Regions from separate parts of the Mesorhizobium sp. M0052 genome, predicted to be linked through region 1. Evidence: predicted binding sites of a transcription regulator. Region 1 holds the regulator's gene; each other region holds the start of a gene.
What was found. The regulator PhoB, encoded in region 1, activates phosphate uptake and scavenging genes when phosphate is short. The targets are predictions, from matches to a motif close to TGTCATNNANCTGTCAT.

Region 1 (4,090 bases):
TACGAGAACGTCGCCTACGGCCCGCGCATCCATGGGCTGGCCAAGCGCAAGTCCGACATGGACCAGATCGTCGAGCAGAGCCTGAAGAAGGCTGCGATCTGGAACGAGGTCAAGGACCGCCTGCAGGAGCCCGGCACCGGCCTGTCCGGCGGCCAGCAGCAGCGCCTGTGCATCGCGCGCGCCATCGCCGTGTCGCCGGAGGTGATCCTGATGGACGAGCCCTGCTCGGCGCTCGATCCGATCGCCACCGCCCGTGTCGAGGAGCTGATCGACGAACTGCGCCAGAACTACACGATCGTCATCGTCACCCACTCGATGCAGCAGGCGGCGCGCGTGTCGCAGCGTACAGCGATGTTCCATCTCGGCTATCTCGTCGAGGAGGGCGCCACCGACAAGATGTTCACCAACCCCGACGACAAGCGCACCCAGGACTACATTACCGGCCGCTTCGGCTGAGCCGTCCGGCGGGTGAATTTTCAGGCACGAGGACCAAGATCATGGGTGAACATACCGTCGCCTCCTTCGATGAAGAGCTCGGGCAGATCAGCAAGCTGATCCGCGACATGGGCGATCTGGCAGGCTCGATGGTCAGCGGCTCGACCAGGGCGCTGCTCAATTCGGACAATGCGCTGGCACAGCGTGTCGTTTCCGACGACGCCATCATGGATGCGCGCCAGCGCGAACTGGACGACCGCGCCATCACGCTGATCGCCAAGCGCCAGCCGATGGCCAACGATCTGCGCGCCGTGGTCGGCTCGATCCGCATGGCCGGCGACCTCGAGCGCATCGGCGATCTCGCCAAGAACATCGCCAAACGCGTCGGCACCGTGGGCTTGAGCGTCACGCCGCGCGACCTCTCGCACTCCATCGATGCCATGGCGCAGCTGGTGCTGATCCAGGTGCAAGGCGTCGTCGAGGAATATGCCGCCACCGATGCGGCAGCTCTTGCAAAACTCAGGAATGACGACGAGCGCATCGACGTCAAATACACGTCCGTGTTTCGTGAGCTCTTGACCTACATGATGGAAGACCCTCGCAACATCACCGCCTGCACGCATCTCTTGTTCTGCGCCAAGAATCTTGAGCGCATCGGCGATCATGTCACCAACATCGCCGAAAATGCGTATTATGTGCTGACCGGCCAGCAATTGCCCGCCAATCGTCCGAAGCAGGACGAGACGGCGATGGCCACGCCGGCCTGATGAGGGTGAACTGCCTATGATCGCGCCACGCATCATGGTCGTGGAGGACGAGGAGCCGCTAGGCGTGCTCCTCCGCTACAACCTCGAATCCGAAGGCTATCACGTCGAGGTGGTGACACGCGGCGACGAGGCCGAGATCCGCCTGCAGGAAAACGTGCCCGATCTCCTGGTGCTCGACTGGATGGTGCCCGCTGTTTCCGGCATCGAGCTCTGCCGGCGGCTTAGAGTGCGGCCCGAAACCGAGCGGCTGCCGATCATCATGCTGACCGCGCGCGGTGAGGAAAGCGATCGCGTGCGCGGCCTGTCCACCGGTGCCGACGACTATCTGGTCAAGCCATTCTCGACGCCGGAGTTCATGGCGCGCGTGAAGGCGCTGCTGCGCCGGGCCAAGCCGGAAGTGCTGTCCAGCGTGCTCAAGGTCGGCGACATCGTGCTCGACCGCGAGTCGCACCGTGTCTACCGCAAGAAGAGCGAGATCAGGCTCGGACCGACCGAGTTCCGGCTGCTCGAATTCATGATGCGCCATCCCGGCCGCGTGTTCTCGCGCAGCCAGCTGCTCGACAATGTCTGGGGCGAGACGATCTACATCGACGAGCGAACCGTCGACGTCCATGTCGGGCGCTTACGCAAAGCGGTCAACAACGGCCGCATGCCGGATGTCATCCGTACCATTCGCGGCGCCGGCTACGCGATCAGGGAAGACTAGGATGCTGCGCGTCGCGCCGTTGCCGGCCATTCAGGCGACATGCTTGCCGGATTTGGCCTGAATGCCCGGCGCGAAAATCTCCTGATCGACGAAGCCGAGCGCGCGCATGGCACAGCCTTCGCGGATCAGCGGCAGCTCGTTGGGCTCGGTGTCGAAGGAGATCGATTTCGAGTGCTGGCCGCCGGCGGTCTGGGCGATCGCTTCGCGCAATGCCGGCTCGATCAGGTCGAAGGCGGCGGCGCTGACGCCAACCATGGCGACAGGCGCCGGGTCGATCAGCGCAAACAGGCTGCCGAGGCCGAAGCCGAGCGCCTCACCGGCCTTGCGATAGGCTTCGCGCTCCGGGCCATCGGTTTCGCGGGCGCGCGCGGCGAGTGCGCGCATATCAGCGTCGCCGATATCGACCGGCTCGGCATCTTCGCTCATCATTTTGGCGCTGCGCCAGATGGCGTAGTTTCCGGCATAGGCCTCGACGCAGCCGCGCCGCCCGCAGCGGCAGAGCGCGCCGCCCGGACGGTGGATCATGTGGCCGAACTCGCCGCCCGAGGAATGGGTGCCGGTGAACAGTTCGCCTTTCAGCACCAGCCCCATGCCGATGCCGTGCGACAAGAGGATCGCGATGAAATTGTCGCGGTAGCGCTCGGGCTGGCGCCATTGCAGGGCCACCGCCATCATATTGCAGTCGTTCTCCATGGTGGCAGGAATGCCGAATTCCGCTTCCAACATGTCGGCGAAGGCAATGTCGGTCAGTGGCGTGATTGGCGACCACAGCATGGCCCGCGCCTGCGAATCGGTGATGCCCTGGATGCCCATGGCAATGCGGGCGATGCTCTGGACATCGAGGTCCGGGTCCGCGAGACGCCGCCCGACGATTGCTACGCATTCGCCGATCAGCTCGTCGCGCGGCATGGTCAGCGTGTCGAGCCGGCGCTGTTCTTCCGCGACCACCTGGCCGGCATAGTCGATGACGGTGACGGAGAGGAAGTTCAGCGACAGCACCACGGTCATGACCGCCGCCGCTTCCGGGTTGAGGCCAAGGCCGACCTGCGGCCGGCCGCGTTTCAGCGAGCCGGTCTCGCCAGGCTTGCCTTCAATCAGGATGCCTTCTTGAATTAGATCAGACGAGATTGCCGATATCGTCGAATGGCTGAGGCCGGTGGTCGCCGCAATCTCGGTCCGCGACGGCTGGCCGGCCCGGCGCACGGCCGAAATCACCATCGCACGGTTGCGACGGCGCAGATCGTCGTGGCGGATCCCAACCGACATTTGTTTTCCTCCCGGCCTCCTCGCGCCTCATGATAGTGAAGGCGTTCGACGGCACCAGCCAAATATTGGCAGACGCCGGCAGCCCTGTCATTGTTTATTGCGGAGCTCGAAAAAATTCGGCAACGCTATCAGAATCCATCATAATCGATGTTGACAGTGCCTTATCATTGAACCAGTATTTTTTCGAGGCTCGAAAAAATGGAGCCTCTTTGTGCAGGCCTTCGGGCCGGTTTTGTCGCGCCGTGGGCGGCGCAGGGAGGGTTATAATGAACAGATTTGCAGCCGCCATGCTGGCGGGTGTCGCCATGTCGCTGGCGCTGATGTCGGTCGCGCAGGCGAAGGACAAGGTCATCGGCGTGTCGTGGTCGAACTTCCAGGAAGAGCGCTGGAAGACCGACGAGGCGGCGATGAAAACGGCGATCGAAGCCGCCGGCGACAAGTACATTTCGGCCGACGCGCAGTCCAATCCCGGCAAGCAGCTGACCGACGTCGAAAGCCTGATCTCGCAGGGCGCCAACTCGCTGATCATCCTGGCGCAGGACGCCTCGGCCATCGGCCCGGCGGTGCAGAAGGCGCTGGACGAAGGCATTCCGGTCGTCGGCTATGACCGCCTGATCGAGAACAAGGACGTTTTTTACCTGACCTTCGACAACAAGGAAGTCGGCCGCATGCAGGCCCGCGAAGTGTTCAAGGCGAAGCCCGAAGGCAACTATGTCTTCATAAAGGGCTCTGGCTCGGATCCGAATGCCGATTTCCTGTTCTCGGGCTCGATGGAAGTGCTCAAGGAAGCCATCGACTCGGGCAAGATCAAGAATGTCGGCGAGGCCTATACCGATGGCTGGCTGCCGGCCAACGCCCAGAAGAACATGGAACAGTTCCTGACCGCCAACGACAACAAAGTCGATGCCGTGGTTGC
Region 2 (4,090 bases), on a different contig from region 1:
CCGCCTCTATCAACGTCTTCGGCACCGCCTGCAGCCCGGCGACGAAGAACAGGAAATTGTAGCTGATCTGCTTCCAGGCAGCCGCAGATACCAGCAGGATCATGGCTTGGTTTCCGTTAAGCAAGGGATCCCAGGCGATGCCGAGACCTCTCAAGGCGTAGGCCAGCGAACCGATCGAGGGGTTGAACAGAAACAGCCACAACATGCCGGCAATCGCCGGCGCCACCGCATACGGCCAGATCAGCAGCGTGCGATAAAGGCCTTTGCCGCGCACCACCTTCTCGGCCATGACGGCAAGCAACAGGGCCACACCCATGGCGACCATCGCGGTCGCCAGAGAGAACACCAGCGTAACTTTGATCGAGTTGAGGTAGGCCGGGTCGGCCAGCACCTTGCGAAAATTGGCGAGCCCGACGAACTTGCTCTTCAGCCCGAACGGGTCTTCCCTAAGCATCGACTGGTAGAGCGCCTGCCCGGTCGGCCAGTAGAAAAAGATCAGCGTAATGGCGAGTTGCGGCGCCACCAGCAGGTAAGGCAGGGTCTTGTTGGGAAAGACGACGCGTGGAGACAGGGTGATTCCCTCGCTATTCAGGAAATCGTCCACGCGGGTCCGCGTGGACGAGGTTCAACTGACAATCGCTTCAGTTTCCGATCGCTTCCTGAATCGCCTTGTTGCCGCGTGCGACCGCGTTGTCGAGCGCCTGCTGCGCAGTCTGCTGGCCGGCCAGCATCTTCTCGAACTCCTCATTCTCGATGTCGCGCACCTGCGGCAGGTTGACGAGGCGCACGCCCTTCGAGTTCTCGGTCGGCGCCTTGCCCAGCATCTGCAGGATCGGCGTCTCACGGCCCGGGTTCTTGTCATAGAAGCCGGACTTCTTGGTCGCCTCATAGGCAGCGAGCGTCACCGGCAGATAACCCGACTTCTGGTGCAGATACTCCTGCACTTCGGTCTTGGACAGGTAGGAGAAGAACGCCGCGACGCCCTTGTATTCCTCGTCCGATTTGTTGCCGAACACCCACAGGCTGGCGCCGCCCGGCGTGGTGTTCTGGGGCGCGCCCTTGGCGTCACTATCATAGGGAAGCTGGCCGATGCCGTAGTTCATGCCCGATTTGACGATGTCACCGAGACCCCCCGACGATTCGGTGAAGATGCCGCATTCTCCGGCAAGAAAGATCTGCTTGGCTTCGGATGTACGGCCGCCATATTTGAAGGTGCCGTCCTTGGCCAGGTCGGCGAGCGCCTGGAAATGATTGACGAAGATCGGCGCATTGATCTTGAGCTCGACGTCGGTTCCGGCAAGTCCGTTCTGGTTGGTGCCATAGGAAACGTCGTTCCAGGCGGCGAAGGCCTCAAGGTGGATCCAGGTCAACCACGTCGAGGTATAGCCGCAGGAAGCGGCGCCGCTCGCCTTGATCTTCTTGGCGGCTTCCCACACCTCGTTCCAGGTCTTTGGCGGATTGTTCACGTCAAGCCCGGCCTTCTGGAAGATATCCTTGTTGTAATAGAGGATGGGCGACGAGGAATTATAGGGGAAGGACAGCATGGTCCCGTCCGGCTTCGAATAGTAGCCGACGATGCCGGGCAAATACTGGCTCTTGTCGAAGGTCACGCCGGCGCTGGTCAGCACATCGGCCACCGGCTTGATCGCACCTTCGGCGGCCATCATGACGCCGGTACCCACGTCGAACACCTGGATGATGTCGGGCGCTTGCCCCGCACGAAAGGCAGCGATGCCGGCATTCAGCGTTTCGGGATAGGTGCCCTTGAAAACAGGGAGAATTTCATAGTCGCTCTGGCTGGCATTGAAATCCTTGGCGATCTTGTCGACCACCTCGGCATTGGCGCCGGTCATTGCATGCCACCAACTGATCTGGGTGGCGGCGAAGGCGGAGGTGGTGGAAAGCAGGGTCAAGGTGGCGGCAACACCGGCCGCAAAGCCGAACAACTTCATGTTTCATCTCCCGTTTGTCATTGGCGAAAGGGGCGCTCCCGCGAACGCAATATGTGTCGCTGATGACAATCGGACAACGGATTTGTTGCTGTTTCGTGAATTTCATACCCGGCTAACTTCGCGCCCCCTCGCCTTGCAACGAGGACAGAGAGAAATGCCAAGCCGGCTCAGCGATAGAATGGGGCATGGTGGGCCTGCAAGGATCGCCGACCGCCCAGCGATGCGTGAAGGGCCCGCGTGACAGCGCCACGCACCTGCACCGTGCGGCCGCCAAACCGGCGCTCGGCCAGATCGAGATCGGCCGAGCGGCATCGCGCCAGGCGCTGCTGTAACCGTGCGTCTGGAATGAGACAGGATCGCCGCAACGTACAACCCGAAAAACCCGCTGTAGTTGTAGTTCGCATAACCGATTCTTCGTCAAGCGTGGCATACTAATCAAGTGGACGGCTTGATTGCTGTGGGAGAGCAGGTGGGGCGAGATGCTGACGGTCTATAATTGTATCGTGCATGAGCACGATCTGAGACTGGTCGCACTGGCAGCGCTCATTTGCGGTATTTCTTCCTTCTCGGCGGTCAACCTGCTTCGCCATGTCGACCGCTCGAGCGAGCGCAACCGCTATACCTGGCTGATGATAGCAGCCACTTCCACCGGCTTCGGTATCTGGGCGACGCACTTCATCGCAATGCTTGCCTTTTCTCCCGGAATCCCCAACGCCTACAATACGGAAATGTCGGCGCTTTCGCTCGCCGGTTCCGTCGCCCTGACCGCTGCGGGCATGTGGATCGCCACCTTGCGCCGGGGCATCGACTACCCTCTGGTCGGCGGCGCGGTCCTCGGCGCTGGTATCGCCGCCATGCACTATATCGGCATGGCCGCCTTCGAGGTCGAAGGGCGCATCGTCTGGAACCCGCTGCTGGTCGGCGTCTCGGTGCTGACAGGCGTCACCCTCGCCGCGCTGGCGCTGCTGGTCGTGTTGCGACGGCCGTCCATGCAGGCCACAATCGCCGCCGCCATCCTGTTGACGCTGGCGATCTGCAGCCTGCACTTCATCGCCATGGGCGCGGTGTCGATCTTCCCGGACTCCTCCATCGAGATATCGCAGTTCACGGTCGAACCGGTGTCGCAGGCCTTCGCCGCCGCCGCAGTCAGCATGGCTATCCTGGTGCTTTCAGCCGCAGCATTGTGGATCGACCTTCGCTTCCGGCGTCACAAGCTCGAGGCCGAGCGCATGCACGGCCTCGCCAACGCCGCCGTCGAGGGGCTGATCGTCTGCGACGGCGCCCGCATCGTCAGCGCCAATGACAGCATCGCGGCACTCACCGGCATTGCGCCGGAAGTGCTGAACGCGATGCTGCTTGGCGACCTCTTCGGCGAACGCACCGCGGCCGGCATGTCCGACTGCAGCGGACAGGCACAGCAAGCCGAACTCAGAGCCCATGACGGCGCCACCATCCCCGTCGAACTTATCGCCAGAAGCATCGACTATTGCGGCAAGCGGCACAGCGTGGTCGCCGTGCGCGACATCCGCGAACGCAGGAAGGCCGAGCAGGAGATCCTGCGCCTCGCCCATTTCGACCCGTTGACCGGGCTCCCCAACCGCCGCAGTTTCTCCGGCCGGCTCGAGGCCGAAATTGCCGCAATGGATCGCGGCGGCAAGGGTGGGCATCTTGCGCTGCTGCTGCTCGACCTCGACCGCTTCAAGGAAGTGAACGACCTGTTCGGGCATGGCGCCGGCGATGCCATGCTGCAGAAGGTGGCGCTATGCGCCTCCGCCGTGCTCCGCCACGGACAGATGCTGGCGCGTCTCGGCGGCGACGAGTTCGCCATCATCGCTCCGAACCTTCCCGATCCGCAGGCGGCCGGCCGCATCGCCGAGGCGGTGCTGGCGGCCATGCGCGAGGAAAACCGGCTGTCGGTCGGTGGCGGGCTGGTGTCGGCCAGCATCGGCATTGCACTTTATCCGCTCGACGCCGATGAGCCGACACTCCTGGTCAGCCACGCCGACACCGCGCTCTACCGCGCCAAGGCCGAGGGCAAGGACACTTACCGTTACTTCGAGGCCTCGATGGGCGCCGAGGCGCGAGACCGGCGCGTGATGGAGCACGAACTGCGCCAGGCCATGGCGCGCGATGAGTTT
Region 3 (4,090 bases), on a different contig from region 1:
GCCGATCGCCTCGGCCGGATTCTTCGACACCATCGCAACCGCCTGCGGCAGGGAAATGCCCTCGACGACGTCGCCGAGGAAGAAGGCCGACTGGATCAGGCTGAAGGGAATGTAGTCGGACGACAATATGTCGAGCAGGCCGTCGCCGGCCAGCGTGCGGGCCGAGACATTGCCCGAATGCGAGGAGCCGCGCATGACGTTGGGCGCGCCCATCAGCACGCCGAGCCCGGCATCCTTCGAGGCCTTGGCGGCTTCCAGCGTGGTCGGGAATTCCGCGACGCGCACGCCTTGTTCGATCGCCTCGTCGACATGGCCTGATGTGGCGTCGTCATGGCTCGCCAGCACAATGCCCCGCTCGTTGCAGGCGGCTGATATCGCCACCCGGTTCGGTCCCGAATTCTTCGCCGATTCCGACATCCGCTTTTCGCAGAACAATTGGAAGTCGCGGTCGGTCAATTTCAGCTTGCGCTGATAGTAATGGGCGTAGGTCTCGAGATTGACGAACTGGCGCTGTCCCGGCGCATGGTCCATCAGCGAGGCCAGTTTGACCCGCCCGTCGCCATCGAAATTGGCGAAAGCCCGCAAGCAATCCGGCGCCGAGACCTCACAGCGCAGGTGCAGGAAATGGTCGGCCCGCAACCGGTCTTTCGCGACGCTGTCCTCGATCGCGCCGGCGAGCTTGCGGATATCGTCGGAGGTAATATCCGCGTCCTCGTCCATGCCGACACGCAAAGCGTCGAGGACGGTGGTGATGCCGGCGGTGGCCACCTGCGCGTCATGGGCAAGGACGGCGGCGATCGGGTTCCAGCGCACTTTCGGGCGCGGCGCATAGTGGCCTTCAAGATGGTCAGTGTGCAGCTCGACCAGGCCGGGAATGATGTAGTCGCCGCCCATGTCCTCGCCGCCCATGTTCCCGCCGGTGTGGGCGGTGCCGGCGTCGATGCCGGAAATAAAACCGTCGCGCAGCACGAGCGACCCTTCGACGATCTCGTCGGCAAGCACGATGCGGGCGTTGTGGAGAACAGTTTCGGCGGTCATTCAGGCAGTCCCTGGTTACTCGGACGAATTCCGGTCAGGCGGTTTTTCGGGCAGCGCGGCGGCCGAGCGCATGATGCGAAAGCACCATGAACGGAGCGCCCGGTTCGGTTTCGACGAACAGCGTCAGCGCATCCACCAGCACCGGCTGCTGCAGCACATCGGCGAACAGGCTGTCAATTGCCGCGCGCAGACGTTGGCTTTCCTGCGGCCCGGCCCGGCCGGACAGTGTCATGTGGAAGCGAAAGGTCTCGAACACGTAGGGGTAGCCCCACTGACAGAGATTGCGGAACTCGGCCGCCTTCAGCGAATCCGGGCTGCGCCGTTCGATTTCCGCTTCGGTGAGCGGCGCGCGAAAACGGTCGAAGCTAAGCACGACATCATCGGCGAAACGGTTGAGCGGCGGCAGCGGGCCTTCCGGCACCAAAGCGAAGAAACCATCGATCTGGCTGACGACCAGGCGCGGGATGGTGATGGTCGGCGTTGCTTCGGCAAAGGCGTCCAGCGCCGCGCGCAGCGAGCTTTCGGTTTCGTTGACCGCCAACCGGAAGGGCGCTTTCAGCGTCGCATGAAAACCGTAGCGCCGCGCCGATGCGGTGTGAAAGGCGACTTCGGCCGCCGAGAGCTCGCCCACCGCCTCGACGGGTCTGGCGGCGGCACCAAAGGGGTCGCGGCCCAGCCAGTTGGCGGCGATCCGCGCCAACGGCTCGTCCTGCCTTGGGGTGAAATAGATGGCGTAGCGCATCGAAAAAAATCCTCGTCAGCCCGCTGCCATAGGTGATTTCCATGACGGATTGACGAAGCTTATGCGGGTTTTCGAAGGCAAATCGACCCCATGGATCGTTAGCCGACGATTTTTTGCTGCTGGACCAACCGCTTCCGGCGCAAGCGAAGGCCGATCAGGCCTTCGTCAGCCACTCGTGCTCGGGCGCGTTGTGGAACTTCCACGTCCGCTTCGGCCCGGCCATGACGTTGAGGTAATAGAGGTCGTAGCCGTGGCAGGCGGCGCAGGGGTGATAGCCCTTGGGCACCAGCACAACATCGCCGTCCTCGATCGCCATGGCTTCGTCCAACTCGCGGGCGCCGGTCTTGTCGGCGTCGGTGTAGACGCGCTGGAAGGCAAAACCCTGCGGCGGGTTGAGGCGGTGGTAGTAGGTTTCCTCGAGATAGGATTCGGCAGGCAGATTGTCCTGGTCGTGCTTGTGCGGCGGGTAGCTCGATGTGTGGCCGCCGGGCGTGATGACCTCGACCACCAGCAGCGAGTCGGCCGGCTTACCCTCGGGCAATATGTTGGTGACGTAGCGCGTGTTGGTGCCTTTGCCCCGAGTCTCCTGGCCGAGGTCGTCGGGTGCGATGACGCGAACGGGCAAGCCGCCGCCCAGGCCCGGCGCCGAGCAAACCGCGAGCTCGAGATCGGTGTCGGCGGTGACCGACCAGTCCGAACCCTCCGGAATATAGACCGACCACGGCTTGCCCTCGAAGGGCGACATGCGCTCGCCGAGCAGGCCGAGTTCCTGGCCGCCCGCCTTTGCCGTGCCCTTGCCGGTGACGAACACCAGGCAGACTTCGCGATCCCGCGTCTTGCCGGATGCGGTCGCGCCCGGCTTCAGCCGGTGCAGGTCGAAGCCGACATAGGTCCATCCGGCGCTTTTGGGCGTGACATGGGCGACGCGGCCATGGCCCTTGTCGGCTTTGACGAGCAGTTTCGACATGTTTTGTCTCTCCTATCGCATGTCTTCGAGGTCGGCCTCTCAACTTCGTCATCCTAGGGCGAAGCAGGAGCGAAGCTCCGTCGCGAAGACCCTAGGATGACGAAGCGAGGGACGTTCCGGCCAATCATCGACGTAGGCGATACGCCAGGTGTCCAGTGTCCGACCCGCAAGCCTTCCGAGCCACGGCCGCTTCATTCCTTCGGTCCGGCGTCCGCCTTCGCTTCGCCGGTCTTCGGTCGATCAGGCGCAGCCTTGCTCTCCTCCACCGGCTTGTAAAGATAGAAGAACTGCCACACCGCGTAGGCGGCAAAGCCGAGCGCAATGATGCCCCAGAATGGGGTGCCGGAGGCGAATTCTATTCCGGCCCAGATCACGCAGACGGCGACGACGGCAACGCGCCGCCACAGCGGCCGGAAGAACGGGTGCTCGTAATCCTTCATCGGATCGCCTCAGGCATTGGGAAAACCCTGCGTTTCCACCGTGTAGCCGGCCGCCGTCATCACCCGCATCAATTCCTTGTGGCCGACCTGCGCCATCTTGAGCGGCGGGTTCTTCTTCGGGTCCTGCTCGGCCTCGACGACGAACCAGCCTTCATAGCCATGGTCGGCGAAGCGCTGCACGATGGCGCCGAAATCGAGCGAACCGTCGCCAGGCACCGTGAAGGCACCGAGCGCCACGGCGTCGAGAAAGGACTGCTTCGTGCGGTCGAGCCCGTCGATCACGCCCATGCGCACATCCTTCACATGGACATGGCTGATGCGCTTGTGGTGGTTGTCGATGGCGCGCAGCACGTCGCCACCGGCAAAGGCGAGATGCCCTGCATCGAGCAGCAACGGAATGCCTTCGCCGGAATGGCGCACGAAGGCATCGAGCTCCGGCTCGGTCTCGACCACCGCCGCCATGTGATGGTGATAGGACAGCGGCATGCCTTGCTCTGCGCACCATTCGCCGAACTCGGTGAGGCGCCTGGCATAGGCCCTCATCTCGTCGTTCGACAATTTCGGCTTGGTGGCGAGAGGCCTGGAGCGATCACCCTGGATCGAGCGGCCGACCTCGCCATAGACGATGCAAGGCGCATTCACCGCCTTGAACAGGTCGATCATCGGCTGGATGCGATCCTTGTTCTTGCCCATATCCTCATCGACCAGCGTGCCGGAGAACCAGCCGCCGCACAGCGTCACGTCGGCCTGCTTCAGGATCGGGAGCATGATTTCGGGGTCGTTTGGGAAACGCCGGCCCATTTCCATGCCGGTGAAGCCGGCAGAGCGCGACTGGCGCAGGCACTCTTCCAGCGAGACGTCGTCGCTGAGTTCGGCAAGATCATCGTTCCACCACGCAATGGG
Region 4 (4,090 bases), on a different contig from region 1:
AATCCATGGCGCGCTCGGCGACGCGCTGATTGTCGCGGAAGGAACCGGATTGCCGCAGCAATTGGTCGACGAGGGTGGTTTTTCCATGGTCGACGTGCGCGATGATCGCGATATTACGAATTTTCATTTTGTGGTCTCGGGAGCGTTGCAGGCAGCAGGCCAAAGGGCGCCGCCTCTTTCGGTTGCGCGGCTCATACAGGGTTTTTCGCAATTGCGAAAGAGGAGGCGCACCACCAAATACTCATCAAATCTTAAGCATCTCGGTGTGAGATGGTTTTGTTAACCAAGGCGGGAACCTTTCTGGGCCCGGGTAGTTCGAAATTCATGACCGACAAACTCAATCGATTTTGGCCCCTCATCGCTTCGGTCGCATTCGCTGCCGTGCTGGCGGCCAATGCCGCTCAATCGGCCGCCACGGTGAAGGAAGCCAATCCGGCTTCGTCGTCCGACCGGACGGCCGAGCAGATGTTTGCCGACGCCCCTGATGGCGTCGACCCCGTGGTCACCGGCCCGGTCAGCGCCTCTTTCAAGCAGAGGCAGCAGGTTGCAGGCTGCGACAGCGCGGTGTGGCCGAAGATTCCGACGGTTTGCTACCCGGACTGACGGCTGCCCATTCCAGGCATAGCGATCCTTCGCACCGACCCAAAGGCTTACGCCGACCGCACCGGATCGAGCGTCACCTTGTAAAGCTTGATGTCGTCGCGATCCATCAGCCGCACGGTCAGCTGCTCTGTCGCCCCTGAAATGTCCACCAGGCCAAAGAACTGCAGGCCGGCCGAGGGTGGCAGGTTCTGGCCCTGTTCGGTGGTCGGCGCCTTGATGAATTTCAGCTCCGGGCCGAAGGTCATGTCGAAATCATTGGGACCGAAGGTACCGGCGTGGATCGGGCCCGAGACGAATTCCCAGAAAGGATTGAAATCCTGGAACCGCGCCTTGTCGGGGTTGTAATAGTGCGCCGCCGTGTAGTGGACATCGGCGGTCAACCAGACCGTGTTGGTGATGCCGGCAGTCTTGATGTAGCGCAACAGGTCGGCGATCTCGAGCTCGCGGCCTTTGGGCAGGCCATTGTCGCCATTGCTGATGGCTTCCGCGCCGACCTTCTTGGCGCCGTCGTCCCAGACGACGAGGCCGAGCGGCATGTCGGCGGCAATGATCTTCCAGGTCGCCCTGGAATTCGTCAGCTCGCGCTTCAGCCATTTCGTCTGCTGTTCGCCCAGCATGCGTGACTGCGGCGTCATGTCCTCCTGCATGTCGGGGCCGTTCGGGCCGCGATAGGAGCGCATGTCGAGGAAGAACACGTCGAGCAGCGGCCCATGCGCGATCTTGCGGTAGACGCGGCCGGGCTCGGACGGCTCGTAGCGGATCGTCGTCATCTCATGGAAGGCGCGCGCCGCACGCGCCGCGAGCACATGGACGGATTTTTCGGTGTAGCGGCTGTCGGCGCCGAGATTCTTCGAATCCGACCAGTTGTTCAGCACCTCGTGATCGTCCCACTGGTAGAAGGTCGGGCAGATGGCGCTCAAGGCCAGAACGTTTTTGTCCATCATGTTGTATTTCCACTGGTCGCGGTACTCATCCAGCGTCTCGGCCACCTTGCGCTTGCCGTCGATCAGGACGACGTTTTTCCACTTGCCGCCGCCAGGCAGGTCTACCTCGTCCTTCATGGCGCCATCGGCATAGATGGTGTCGCCGGAATGCAGGAAGAAATCCGGCGTGTGCCTGGCGATGGTGGCGTAGGTTTTCATGCCGGTCTCATCGATTCCCCAGCCCTGGCCGGCCGTGTCGCCCGACCATGCGAATCTTATGTCGCGCTTCGAGGCGGGTGCTGTGCGGAAACGGCCGACGATCGGTTCGGAAACGGCGTTGATATCCGACAGGTCGGCGGCAGTCATCCGGTAGAAGATATCCTGGTCGGAGGCGAGGTCGGTGAGCAGGCGCTTGACCGTGAAGTCGCTGGCCGGCGAGGTATCGAGCGGCGCCAGCCGCGTCGCATTGGCGAAGTTTTCCGTCGACGACACTTCGAACATGACGCGCGAAGGCCGGTCGGTGCGCGTCCACACCATGCCGCTCGAGGCATCGACATCGCCGGACTGGACGCCATGGGTGAAGGCCGGGCGCTGGCTGGCGCGCGAATAATAGGGCAAAGCGAGCCCCGATGCGCCGAGCAGACCGGCGGCGCTGGCAGAGGTGACGAGAGCGCGGCGGGTCAACGAGATCTTGTTCATGGCTGTCTCCTGATGGCTTCGAACGGTGCCAGCAAGCTCCAGCTTCAATGTTTCAGCCACATCTCGGGAAGATGAAACTTTGATAACAATCGACAGGTGATCTCCGCCCTTGAGGGGGGAGATGTCGCCGAAGGCGACAGAAGGGGGTCGCCTCGCTTGGAGCGCCGACCTCCTATGCGCAAGAGGCTGAGTCCGGTCGCACGGACCCCCTCTGGCCGCTTCGCGGCCATCTCCCCCCTGAGGGGGGAGATTAGTACCGCGCCTTACGCCGCTTGCGGCTCCGGATCGAAAGCCGGCCTGCTCGTATTGATCAGCAGCGACAGACACGCAGCCACGATCGCCGTCATGCCGCCGATCAGGAAAGCCAGTTCGTAATTGCCCTGCAGTTCGCGCATGGTGCCGCCGAAGGCGGCGGCGGTGGCGGCGCCGACTTGGTGGCCGGCTACGATCCAGCCGAACACGATCGGGCCGCTGCGGTCACCGAAGGCCTCGTTGGCGAGCCTGAGCGTCGGCGGCACGGTGGCGATCCAGTCGAGACCGTAGAGCACGGCGAAGATGATCAGGCTGGTCGCCGAGAAGCCGGAATAGGGCAGATAGATCAGCGCCAGGCCGCGAATGCCGTAGTAGACGCCGAGCAGCTTGCGCGGGTCGAAACGGTCGGTGAGCCAGCCCGAGAGCGTCGTACCGATCAGGTCGAAAATACCCATCAGTGACAGCAGGCCTGCGGCCTGTACCTCGGGGATGCCCATGTCGCCGCAGAAGGAGATCAGATGCGTGCCGACCAGCCCGTTGGTGGTGAAGCCGCAGATGAAGAACGTGGCGAACAGATACCAGAAGACGCGGGTGCCGGCGGCGCGGCGCAGCGTGTTGAGCGTATGCGCCAGGAAATTGCCTTGCGATGCCGGCGATACCGGCGGCACGTCATCCGCCCCGGCGCCATAGCGCACCATGCCGATCGAAGCGGGACGCTCCGGAACCAACAGCCAGACCAGCGGCAGAAGACAGGCGGTGGCGATCGAGACGGCGGTAGCGACGGGCTGCCAGCCGCCCGACTGGGCGAGCGATGCCAGCAGCGGCAGGAACACCAAGAGGCCCGTGGCGCTGGAGGCCGACATCAGCCCCATCACCAAGCCGCGATTGGTCTTGAACCAGCGGTTGACGATGGTGGCGCCGAGCACGGTGGCGACCGCGCCGGAGCCGATACCTGAAAACACGCCCCAGGTGAGGAACAGATGCCATGGCTCGGTCATCAGCAGGCTGAGCGCGGTCGAGCCCGACATGATCACAAGCGAGGCAAGCAGCGTGCGGCGCAAGCCGATACGCTCCATCAATGCGGCGGCAAACGGCCCGGTCAGGCCGTAAAGGAAGATGCCGATCGCGGCGGCAATCGAAACCGTATCGCGCCCCCAGCCGAAGCTTTTATCCAACGGCAGCATCATCACCGAGGGTGCGGAACGAAGCCCGGCCGCGATCAACAAGCAGAGGAAGATGACGCCAACCACGACGAAAGCGTAGCGCTGGCCAAAGGGACGGGATTGAGCTATCATGTTACTGACCGGTACGTTGCAGGGTGAGGACATGTATACGTACCGATCGGTAACACGTCAATCGAGTCATACCATGCCAACGGACAAAAATATTGAACTGACCATCAAGGACGGTCATGCAGCCGCACCGCCCAAGGCTGCCAAGAAAATCCTCGACGTGGCGTACGACCTGTTCTACCGCCGCGGCATCCGGGCGATCGGCGTCGACGAGATCGTCAAGCGCGCCGGCGTCACCAAGCCCAGCCTCTACCGCAGCTTTCCCTCCAAGGACGAGCTCGCCGCTTCCTATCTCAGGCAATATGACCGTGAGTATTGGGA

Region 2: the regulator PhoB is predicted to act here: its motif matches at 2,015-2,031, upstream of ugpB (sn-glycerol-3-phosphate ABC transporter substrate-binding protein UgpB).
Region 3: the regulator PhoB is predicted to act here: its motif matches at 1,822-1,838, upstream of NKJ77_RS12275 (DUF1045 domain-containing protein).
Region 4: the regulator PhoB is predicted to act here: its motif matches at 2,297-2,313, upstream of NKJ77_RS26295 (alkaline phosphatase D family protein).

Annotation. Positions count from the first base shown of each region.
Region 1 covers NZ_JAMYUS010000025.1:90,775-94,864, forward strand. The annotation lists gene pstB (phosphate ABC transporter ATP-binding protein PstB) at 1-456, shown strand, start outside; gene phoU (phosphate signaling complex protein PhoU) at 498-1,202, shown strand; gene phoB (phosphate regulon transcriptional regulator PhoB) at 1,219-1,908, shown strand; gene NKJ77_RS27305 (ROK family protein) at 1,939-3,174, opposite strand; gene xylF (D-xylose ABC transporter substrate-binding protein) at 3,441-4,090, shown strand, end outside.
Region 2 covers NZ_JAMYUS010000001.1:96,880-100,969, reverse strand. The annotation lists gene ugpA (sn-glycerol-3-phosphate ABC transporter permease UgpA) at 1-571, opposite strand, end outside; gene ugpB (sn-glycerol-3-phosphate ABC transporter substrate-binding protein UgpB) at 642-1,952, opposite strand; gene NKJ77_RS00485 (hypothetical protein) at 2,138-2,284, shown strand; gene NKJ77_RS00480 (bifunctional diguanylate cyclase/phosphodiesterase) at 2,432-4,090, shown strand, end outside.
Region 3 covers NZ_JAMYUS010000007.1:270,924-275,013, reverse strand. The annotation lists gene NKJ77_RS12280 (alpha-D-ribose 1-methylphosphonate 5-triphosphate diphosphatase) at 1-1,038, opposite strand, end outside; gene NKJ77_RS12275 (DUF1045 domain-containing protein) at 1,073-1,780, opposite strand; gene iolB (5-deoxy-glucuronate isomerase) at 1,935-2,747, opposite strand; gene NKJ77_RS12265 (hypothetical protein) at 2,939-3,187, opposite strand; gene iolE (myo-inosose-2 dehydratase) at 3,197-4,090, opposite strand, start outside.
Region 4 covers NZ_JAMYUS010000023.1:81,452-85,541, reverse strand. The annotation lists gene typA (translational GTPase TypA) at 1-127, opposite strand, end outside; gene NKJ77_RS26300 (hypothetical protein) at 325-603, shown strand; gene NKJ77_RS26295 (alkaline phosphatase D family protein) at 651-2,225, opposite strand; gene NKJ77_RS26290 (MFS transporter) at 2,489-3,772, opposite strand; gene NKJ77_RS26285 (TetR/AcrR family transcriptional regulator) at 3,846-4,090, shown strand, end outside.